2 regions of the Paraburkholderia sp. Clong3 genome follow, and region 1 is predicted to be linked to the other one. Evidence: riboswitches for the same ligand, from Rfam matches in the RefSeq annotation. Region 1 holds a riboswitch; the other holds the start of a gene.

Evidence for each region. A riboswitch is a leader RNA that binds a small molecule or an ion and turns the genes downstream of it on or off. The one in region 1 is predicted to bind cobalamin.
Region 2: another riboswitch for cobalamin. It lies ahead of cobA (uroporphyrinogen-III C-methyltransferase); the one in region 1 lies ahead of OKW30_RS14525 (TonB-dependent receptor domain-containing protein).

Annotation. Positions count from the first base shown of each region.
Region 1 is NZ_JBNDMH010000002.1:2,241,880-2,246,993, reverse strand. Features, by position in the region: gene OKW30_RS14535 (cell division protein ZapA) at 1-5, opposite strand, end outside; gene OKW30_RS14530 (ATPase) at 2-361, opposite strand; cobalamin riboswitch at 581-845, shown strand; gene OKW30_RS14525 (TonB-dependent receptor domain-containing protein) at 937-2,868, shown strand; gene OKW30_RS14520 (FecCD family ABC transporter permease) at 2,907-3,971, shown strand; gene OKW30_RS14515 (ABC transporter ATP-binding protein) at 3,968-4,810, shown strand; gene cobT (nicotinate-nucleotide--dimethylbenzimidazole phosphoribosyltransferase) at 4,844-5,114, shown strand, end outside.
Region 2 is NZ_JBNDMH010000003.1:1,709,047-1,714,160, forward strand. Features, by position in the region: gene bluB (5,6-dimethylbenzimidazole synthase) at 1-360, opposite strand, end outside; gene OKW30_RS31260 (cobyrinate a,c-diamide synthase) at 344-1,723, opposite strand; gene cobO (cob(I)yrinic acid a,c-diamide adenosyltransferase) at 1,727-2,329, opposite strand; gene cobA (uroporphyrinogen-III C-methyltransferase) at 2,326-3,576, opposite strand; cobalamin riboswitch at 3,772-4,031, opposite strand; cobalamin riboswitch at 4,112-4,389, shown strand; gene cobW (cobalamin biosynthesis protein CobW) at 4,592-5,114, shown strand, end outside.

The DNA.
Region 1 (5,114 bases):
GTCATGCGCTTTCTCCGTGTCGGCTCACGTCGCTTTCCGCTTCCTCGTGTTCGGGCCGGGCGGACTCGAGCAGATCGAGCTGGTTATCCGGTTCGCTGCTCGCGCGTGCGCGCGGCAATTTTTCGAGAATCGCATTCAGGCGCACCTGAGCGTCGTCGATCTTGGCGGACAGCGCGTCGCGTTCCGCCTGCAGTGCGTCGCGCTCTTCGCGCAATTGCGCGAGTTCCGCATGCGTGGCTTGCACTTCGGCACGCGTTTGCGCGAGTTGCTCTTCGAGCGCGAGCCGCGCTTCGTTGTGGCGCTGGCTGATCGCAATCAGCTTGCCGATGTTCTGGGAGAGTGATTCGAGTTCGGTGAGCATGTGCTGCGTCCTCTAAAGACATCGCATTTTAGCGCGGAATATTACAGGTTCCGACAATTGTCTCGTTTCGAGACGTAACAGCATCGCTTCGTGCACGTTCGTTGGGTGTCGCGTCGTCGACCATAAGATAAAAACCGGCAATCCATCCGACAATAACCTGCATTCAACAGAACCGATTGCGCTCCGGTCGACCTTTCTTGACGCCCCGCGACGCCGCTCCTAAACTTCCCGCACTCTGGTGCCCGCGCGCGCTTTTCGGCGCGCGCAGTTAAACGGGAAGCAGGGCGCGCGCGGTGCCAAAACCGGATGCGCGAACCTGCGCTGCCCCCGCAACGGTAAGCGACCGCATGTGATGTGCTCATGCAGGTCGGTCCTGGTCGCAAGGTTGGAAGTTCAACGTGCGAGTGTGCCACTGCGCGTCACGCGTGGGAAGGCGGGATCGATGTGTCGTAGCCCGGATACCGGCCAGAAAAGAGGGACGTCCCCCCGCGAAAACGCTAAACAAGGGGGCGCCTCGTGACGCGTCGGCCTGCGGGGAAGCAGGCCGCGCACGCTATCCACAGGAATGTCATCCCATGCTGTCCCCCATCGCCCGCGCAACGCTGCTCGCGTTCGCGAGCCTGCCGCTCGTCGTGCATGCGCAAAGCGCCGAGCCGGCGTCTTCATCGTCCGCGACGGATGCAACCGCTGCGAGCGCCGCAAACGTTGCCGACGCGGCCAATCTCACTTCCACCGATGCGCCGGGCAACCTGCTGTCGCCGATCGTCGTGACCGCGCAACGCGGACCGCAAGCGTTGCGCGATGCGATCCCGCAGACCACGCGGTTCGATCAGCAGGACATCGCCGACACGACCGCGACCGATCTGCCCGGCCTGCTGCAACTCGCGCCAGGCGCGCAAATCTCGCGCACGGGTGGCCCCGGTTCGACCACGAGCCTCTTTCTGCGCGGCGCATCGTCGACGCAATCGCTGCTGCTGATCGACGGCGTGCGCGTCGATTCGGTGAGTCTCGGCTCAGCTCAACTCGCACAGATTCCGCTCGATCAGGTCGATCACGTCGAAGTGGTGAACGGCAACGTGTCGGCGTTGTATGGCTCGGGCGCGATCGGCGGCGTCGTGCAGGTGTTCACGAAAGACGGCGGCGATCATCCGCCGCGTTTCAATTTTTCGCTCGGCTACGGCAGCTATCGCACGCAGACGCAAACGGCCGGCGTGAACGGCGCGCTCGATCAGGACGGGCGCACGACCTTCAACATCTCGCTCGCGCGCACGAAGGACGACGGCTTTTCGTCGCTCAATCCGCTCGAGGCGCCGAACGCGAATCCGAACGCAAACGGCAATCTGAACGAGAGCATCAGCGCGTCGCTGCGTCACAAGTTCACCGACAGGTGGGACGCGGGCGTCAGCTACTTCCAGTCGAACAACGACAACAGCTACGACAATGCGTACGGCGAGCCCACCGATCTGAACAATCTCTATAGCAAGGTGCGTCAGGTGTCGGTATTCGCGAACGGCAAGCTGACCGACTGGTGGACCACCCACGTCACGCTCGCCGAGGGCGACGACCGCAGCGTGTCGACCACCAATGGCATCTACAACGGCCGCTTCGATACCGACAATCGCCAGTACACGTGGCAGAACGATTTCGCGCTCGCCGCGAACCAGAAGCTGCAACTCGGCTACGAGCATCTCGACCAGACGCTCGACTCCGACACGTTCGCCGCGCCCGACCGTCACGTCGATTCGGTCTTCGCGGGCTACAGCGCGCGCTTCGGCCGCAACCAGATTCAGGCCAACGTGCGACGCGACCAGTACTCCGATTTCGGTGGAGCGAACAGTTACTATCTCGGCTACGGATTCGACATCACGTCGCGCTGGAAGGTAACCGCAAGCTATTCGGATGCGTTCCGCGCGCCGAGCTTCGACGATCTGTACTATCCGATCAGCGGCAACCCGTCGATCCAGCCCGAGCGCAGTCATTCGGTCGAAGCCGGTTTGCAGTACGCGACCGATGCGCTCGGCGTGATGCGTCTGAACGCATTCCAGACGCGCTATACGAATCTGATCGACTACGTGCAGACGATCCCCGGCATCTACCTCGCGGAGAACGTCGGCCATGCGAAGGTGCAGGGACTCGAGGGATCGTGGAGCGGTCATGTCGGCAAGACCGACGTGCGCGCAACGGTGACGCTGCAGAACCCGGTCGATCTCGACAACGGTACCGACCTCGTGCGGCGCGCGCGTCGGTTCGGGGCGTTCGCGGTGAACCGCAGCATCGGTGGATGGCGGGTGGGCGGCGAGTGGATCGTCAGCGGTCCGCGCACCGATAGCACCGGCAACCTCGGCGGTTATGGCATCGTGAATCTGTCGGCGCGCTACAACGTCACCAAAGCGTGGTACGTCAGTGCGCAAATCGACAATCTGTTCAACAAGGATTATGAAACGGCCTACTCGTATAACTCGCCGCGACGCGGTGCGTATCTCACGCTCGGCTGGCAGCAGCAGTGACGCGCGCGCCGGGTTGCCGCATGCGTGAGCGCATGCGGATGAGTCGCGCGTCCGCTTCGCTGCGCGCCGCGATGGCGACGCCGCGCCCGATGAACGCGAAACGCGCGGCCGCGATCTGGCTCGGGCTCGCGCTCGCCGCCGTCGCGGTGCTCGGCGCGTCGCTGGTGCTCGGCAGCGTGCCGCTCGCGCCGTCGCGCGTGCTTGCGGCACTCGTGCCGACGCACACGTTCGGCGGCACGGGCAGCGACGATCTCGCCGGCGAAATCGTGCGTACGTTGCGTTTGCCGCGCGCGCTCGCGGGCTTCGCGTGCGGCGCGTTGCTCGCGCTCGCCGGCGCGCTGCTGCAGGTGCTGCTGCGCAATCCGCTGGCCGAGCCATACGTGCTCGGCGTGTCGGGCGGCGCGGCGACGTTCGCGCTCGTTGCGATGATCGCGGGCGGCGCATGGTGGCTCGTCGATGCGAGCGCGTTCGCGGGTGCGTTCGTGTCGATCCTGCTGGTGCTCGGCCTCGCGCGTCGCGAGCTATGGCGCGGCGAGCCGCAGGACACGTCGCCCCGTTTGCTATTGACCGGCGCGGTGATCGCGGCCGGGTGGGGCGCGCTGATCACGCTGCTGCTCAATCTCGCGCCCGACAGCCGTCTGCGCGGCATGCTGTTCTGGCTCACCGGCGACCTCAACGGCGGCGCACTGCCGTGGACCGCGCTGATGGCGCTCGCGCTCGTGCTGCTTGCGATCGTGCCGGCCGCGCCGCGTCTGAACGTGTTGCTGCGCGGCGACGCGGCCGCGCAGGCGTTGGGCGTCGCCGTGATGCCGCTGCGTTTGCGTGTGTACCTGGTCGCGTCGCTGGCGGCGGCCGCGGCGGTGACGACCGCGGGCACGATCGGCTTCGTCGGTCTCGTCGTGCCGCACATGTTGCGGCTCGCGTTCGGCAACGATCAGCGCATGCTGCTGCCGGCGGCCGCGCTTGGCGGCGGTGTCGCGGTGATGGGCGCGGATCTGATCGCGCGGACCGTGATCGCGCCCGCGCAATTGCCGGTCGGCGTGGTCACGTCGCTGGTCGGCGTACCGGTGTTCCTGTGGATGCTGCTCAAACGCCGCCGATGATACGAGCCAAACCCAGCCCCACCTGTTCGATGCTGAGCACGCAGCGCCTGACGTTGCGCGCCGGTGCGCGCACCTTGCTCGACGCGTTCACGCACACGTTCCATGCGGGCGAAATCTGGTGCATCGCCGGGCCGAACGGCGCGGGCAAGACCACCTTGCTATCGACGCTGGCGGGGCTGTTGCATCCGGCGGCGGGCCATGTCGAACTCGATGGCGTGCGCGTGGCCGGCTGGCAGCCGCTGCCGCTCGCACGGCGCCGCGCGCTGATGCCGCAAAGCGCGGCCGATGCGTTCAACGCAAGCGTGCTCGACATCGTGCTGCTGAACCGCTTCCCGCATCTGGGCGGCTGGGGCTGGGAGCGCGACGAGGATCGCGCGGCCGCGCGGGCGGCGCTCGAACGGCTCGGCCTTGCGGACTTTGCGGCGCGCGACGTGCTGTCGCTATCGGGCGGCGAGCGTCAGCGCGTTGCCCTCGCGGCGGTGCTGTGCCAGGACGCGCCGCTGTTGCTGCTCGACGAACCGTTGTCGCATCTCGACCTGCATCATCAGGTCGACTGTCTCGAAGCGCTCGTCGCATGGACGCGCGAACCGCGCCGTAGTGTGCTGTTCTCGTGCCACGACCTGAACCTCGCGCGCCGCTTCGCGACGCACGCGTTGCTGCTCGACGGCGCGGGCGGCGCGTATGCGGGCCCAGCGCGCGATGTGCTGACGCCCGCGTTGACGAGCCGCGCGTTCGGCTATCCGCTGATTCTGATTCGCGACGGCGAGCACGAGGCGCTGATACCCGCGCCGCGCGCGCGTCACGAATCGCCTGCCGGCCATGACGCACAGTCAGGCTGATATTCGTTCCTATCCCTTGTTTCGATCACACCTATGACTCGCATCCCACACCCAGCCGGTTTGCCCGAAGTCGCGCCGCTCGATCAGACGCTGCGCGCCGAGCTGCAGCGGATCATCGATACGCGCACCAAACCGCCCGGCAGCCTCGGCCGGCTCGAAACCCTCGCGCGCCAGATGGGCCTGATCCAGCGTAGTACGCGTCCCACCGTGCAGCGTCCCGCGATGATCGTTTTCGCGGGCGACCACGGCATCGCCGCCGAAGGCGTGAGCCCCTATCCGCAAGCGGTGACCGCGCAGATGGTCG
Region 2 (5,114 bases), on a different contig from region 1:
GCCGAAGACGTGTCGCTCGCGCCCGTCCATCAACGCGATCACCAGCAGCTCCGCGCATTCGCGCATGCCTTCCACCTTCAGCTTCATGAACTCGTCGCGGCGCTTGCCGAGCGCGTCGGCGGTGGCGAGCCGTTCGCGCTCGACGATGTCGCGCAAGCCCGTGCGCAGCGCCGCGTCGGTGATGCGCACGATCCGCCACGGCTGCATGTAGCCGACGCTCGGCGCGTGATGCGCCGCGTCGAGCAGACGCCGCAGCACCGCCGGATCGACCGGATCGGGCACGAAGTGGCGCATGTCGCGGCGTTCGTAAATCGCGCGATAGACCGCATCGCGCTCGGAGTCGTCAAAAGGTTTCGCCATGAAAGAGGGCGGCCGTGAAAGCCGGGTTGGAGGGCCAGTAAGCGTGCATATAGGTTGCCACAATCGGGCCCACGCGGAACACCGCTTCGCCGCGCGCGTCGCTGTGCGCGCGCGTGGCGAAGCGCTGCGGCGCTAGCGGCGTCGCGAGCTTCGAGTAGTGGAACGTGTGGCCGGTCAGCGTGCCGTGGACGCCATCGATCTGCTGCATGCCGAGCGACGTGAAGCGCGTTTGCATCGTCGCGTGACCGGGCAGCAGGCCCAGCATCGGCGTGCTAGTGCCTTGCGCGTCGGTCAGCGTGTCGAGCAGATAGAGCATGCCGCCGCACTCGGCGACCAGCGGTTTGTCCGCCTCGACGTGCGCTCGGATCGATGCTGCGCTGGTCGAGTTGCCCGCGAGCGTCGCCAGATGCAGCTCGGGGTAGCCGCCCGGCAGATAGAGCGCGTGCGTGCCGGCGGGCAACGCTTCGTCGGCAAGCGGCGAGAAATAGCTGAGCCGCGCGCCGAGCGCTTCGAGCAGCGCGACGTTGGCCGGATAGATGAACGAGAACGCGGCGTCGCGCGCGATCGCGATGTGCTTGCCTTCGAGCAGACGCGGCAGCACTTCGGGCGAGGGCACGCCGAAATCGACCGGCGGCGGCAGTTCGGCGAGCGCGGTCGACGCGAGCGTATCCGCCGCGCGTTCGAGGCGCGCTTCGAGATCGTCGATTTCATCGGCCTGGTGCAGGCCGAGGTGGCGGTCGGGCAGTGTGATCTCGTCGCTCGCGGCGAGGTGGCCGCACCAGCGCAACCCGGGCGGCAGCGCTTCCTGCAGCATCTGCGCGTGCCGGGCGGAGCCGACGCGATTCGCGAGCACGCCGTGGAACGGCAGTTGCGGCCTGAAGCGCGCAAGGCCGAATGCGAGCGCGCCGAAGGTCTGCGCCATCGCCTGCGCGGAAATCACCGCGAGCACCGGCACGCCGAACGTGGTCGCCAGATCGGCGCTGCTCGGCGTGCCGTCGAACAGGCCCATCACGCCTTCGATCAGGATCAGATCGGCTTCTTGCGCCGCCCGCGCGAGCAGGTTGCGGCATGCGCTCTCGCCGACCATCCACAGATCGAGCGACAGCACCGGCGCGCCGCTCGCGCGCGCGAGGATCATCGGATCGAGAAAATCCGGTCCGGTCTTGAACACGCGCACGCGACGTCCGAGCCGCCGGTGATAGCGCGCGAGACCGGCGGTGATCGTGGTTTTGCCTTGTCCCGACGCGGGCGCGCTGATGAACAGCGCGGGGCACGCCGCGGAGCAAGTCCCCTGGGGGCACGCCGCGGAGCAACTCCCCTTGGGGGGCGCCCCGGACCAAGCCCCGTTGGGGGACGCCGACATCGCTCAGAACTCCACGCCGCGCTGCGCCTTCACACCTTGCTCGCGATACGGATGCTTGATCGCGCGCATTTCGGTGACGAGGTCGGCGGCTTCGATCAGCGCGTCCGGCGCATGGCGTCCGGTCACGACGACGTGCAACATCGGCGCACGCGCGTTGATCACCGCGAGCACTTCGTCGAGCGGCAGGTATTCGTACTTCAGCACGGTGTTCAGCTCGTCGAGGATCACCATCTGGTAGTCGCCGCTTTCGATCATCCGCCGCGCTTCGTTCCAGCCTTTGCGCGCGGTCGCCATGTCGGCCTCGCGGTTCTGCGTGTTCCACGTGTAGCCGTCGCCCATCGTGACGAAATCGCATTGCGCGATCGCGCCGAGGAAATCGCGCTCCGACGTATGCAGCGCGCCCTTGATGAACTGCACGACGCCGAGCCGCATGCCGTGGCCGAGCACCCGCACGGCCATGCCGAACGCGGCCGTGCTCTTGCCCTTGCCGGTGCCGGTGTTGACGATCAGCAGGCCTTTTTCGACGGTCGCGCTGGCCTGCTTCTTTTCGTGGCCTTCGCGGCGGCGTTCGGTCATGCGTTGATGTGATTCCGGATCGGTTTTCATCGGGGGTCCTGGTTTTGAGAGGCGGGATGGGATGGGGTCGCGTCGCTAAGGGCAGCGTTGTTCGCCGCTGCGATCGCCACCGTGATGCCGGCGTGCGCGGTCTTGCGTACGATCAGACGCGCGTTTTGCGCGGTTGTGGTGGAGTCCGGCGCCGTTGCCGCCAGCAGCGCGCACGGCTCGCACACACCATCGACGCCGAGATGCGCGTGTGCCGCCGCCGACGGCGACGCGACCGGTACCGCGGCGATCTGCTCGCGGCTGAACAGTTGCAGCGGCAGCTGATGACGTGAGCAGAATTCGAGCAGACCGGCTTCGTTGGCTTTGGTGTCGATCGTCGCGATCGCGCGGATCTGCTCGAAGGCATTCGATCCGAGCGCTGCGCGGACGGCGGCTTCGATCTCAGCGGCTTCGCTGTGCAAGCGGCAACCGATGCCGACGCTCAGCGTTTTGATCGCGCGTCCGAGTCCGTGTCTTGTCGCGCTCGCTGCCAGTTCGTGAGCAACGCCGGCCTCGCGTTTGGCCGCATGACGCGCCAGTGCGAGCGACGCCACACCGCCGATCACGACGATCGCCGGCGAGCCGAGCCCCGCGCGCGCCACCGCCTCGGCGAACTCGCGAAGCGGCGCGAGCACATGACGCTGCTCAGGCCGCGTCGCTGACTCGATCGCCGCGCACGGCGTGTCGGCGGACATGCCGGCCGCGAGCAATTCGCGGGCGATCTCGCCGAGCCGGCGCATGCCCATATAGATCACCAGCGTCATGCGCGTCGCGGCGAGCGCGGCCCAGTCCGGTTCACCACTGCCGCCGGCGCCGTGGCCGGTGACGAACACGACGCCCTGCGCGTGATCACGATGCGTGACTGCGATACCGAGCGCCGCGGGCGCCGCGATGCCGGCCGTGATGCCGTTGATCACGTCGACTTCGCTACCCGCGGCCTGTAGTGCCTGCAACTCTTCGCCGCCGCGGCCGAACACGAACGGATCGCCGCCCTTGAGCCGCGCGACGCTGCGCCCCGCGCGCAGATGCCCGAGCATTTGCGCGACGATGTCGGCTTGCGGCGTCGACGGATGGCCGCCGCGTTTGCCGACGTACACGACTTGCGCGTCGGTGCGCGCGAACTGCAGCACGTCGGGATTCACCAGATCGTCGACGAGCACGACATCGGCCTGCGCGAGCGCGCGGGTGGCCTTCAGCGTGATCAGTTCGACGTCGCCGGGACCGGCGCCGATCAGCCAGGCGCGCGTCATCGCGGCGTGCATGGCGCGCGCCATGCGGTGATGGAAGAAGAGAAGCGGCGTGCGACAGCGCGCGCGGCGGTGAATATAGAGGTCATGCGCAACTGCGAATCCGGGCACGCGCGATGCCGCGCTGCTACGCCTTCACATCCGTTCCCCGCGGATTCCGGCGGCCGGCGGCGCCACGTGATGCACGGATGCAATGCGGCACCGCCTCCGCGTCTGGCCGGTATCCGGGCTGGCGGCCTCATGCGCTTCGCCTTCCCGTCCCGGTTTGTGGATTCGCGGGACAGTGGCATCAAAAAACGCATGCGCGGCACGTCGGAATCGAAGGCGAATCGAATCGCGCGCCGCAGGTCGTTTACCGTTGCGGGGACAGCACAGGTTGAACGCGCGAGGCGCTGCCTGTTTCCCGTTTAACTGCACACGCGAGCGCATGTGCGGGCACCAAACGCGCGCATACGATAGCACATGGCGCCTTGCCGGATAAGCCTCGGCGGCGCTTTCCGGGTCGGTGCGTTGCTTGACTGCGCAAGTCCCCGGGCCTACACTCGCACGCACTTTGGGTGCTCGCGTGCGCGCTCGTGCGCATGCAGTTAAACGGGAAACAGGGAGCCACCTGCTCTGGAGCGGCTAACCTGTGCTGTCCCCGCAACGGTAAGCGAAAAGCGGTTCCGGCTTGATAGCCGGGCACCGCAGTGCCGGCTTCGATGTCCTCGCGCAAGGTCGCGTGGACATTTCACCACTGGACGAGAAACCACTCGGCCGGGAAGGGGAAGCGGCGCTTTCGCCAGCCCGGATACCGGCCCAAAGAAGCAGAACGACCGCCGCGGGGATGCGGCGGCGCGTTCATGACCTCAGTTCCGCTTTCTGTATTTCCGTTGTCGCGGCCATGCCGTCGTTCGTCCCCGTGTCTGGTGATCGCTGGTACTGCTGCGCGTGCTTCATTCGCTCCATTCGCCAGCCGACGCGGACCCACGCGCGGACTTTCCGGCATACCGATCAACGCCAAGGGATGGACCTCACGATGCAAACTCAATTGCGCAAGATCCCCGTCACGATCGTCACGGGCTTTCTCGGCAGCGGCAAAACCACGCTGCTGCGGCACATTCTTCAGCATGCGGGCGGCAAGCGCATCGCGGTGATCGTCAACGAGTTCGGCGAGCTCGGCATCGACGGCGAAATCCTCAAGGGCTGCGGCATCGGTTGCGATGAAAACGGCGTCGAGACCGAAGGGCAATTGTATGAACTCGCGAACGGTTGTTTGTGCTGCACCGTGCAGGAAGAATTTTTCCCGGTGATGGAAAAGCTCGCGGAGCGCCGCGATGAACTCGATCACGTGCTGATCGAAACGTCGGGCCTGGCGTTGCCGAAGCCGCTCGTGCAGGCGTTCAACTGGCCGCAGATCCGCAATGGCTTCACGGTCGACGCGGTGCTGACGGTGGTGGACGGCCCGGCCGCCGCGAGCGGCCAGTTCGCCGATAACCCGCTCGCCGTCGATGCACAGCGCAAGGCCGATCCGAATCTCGATCACGAGTCGCCGCTGCACG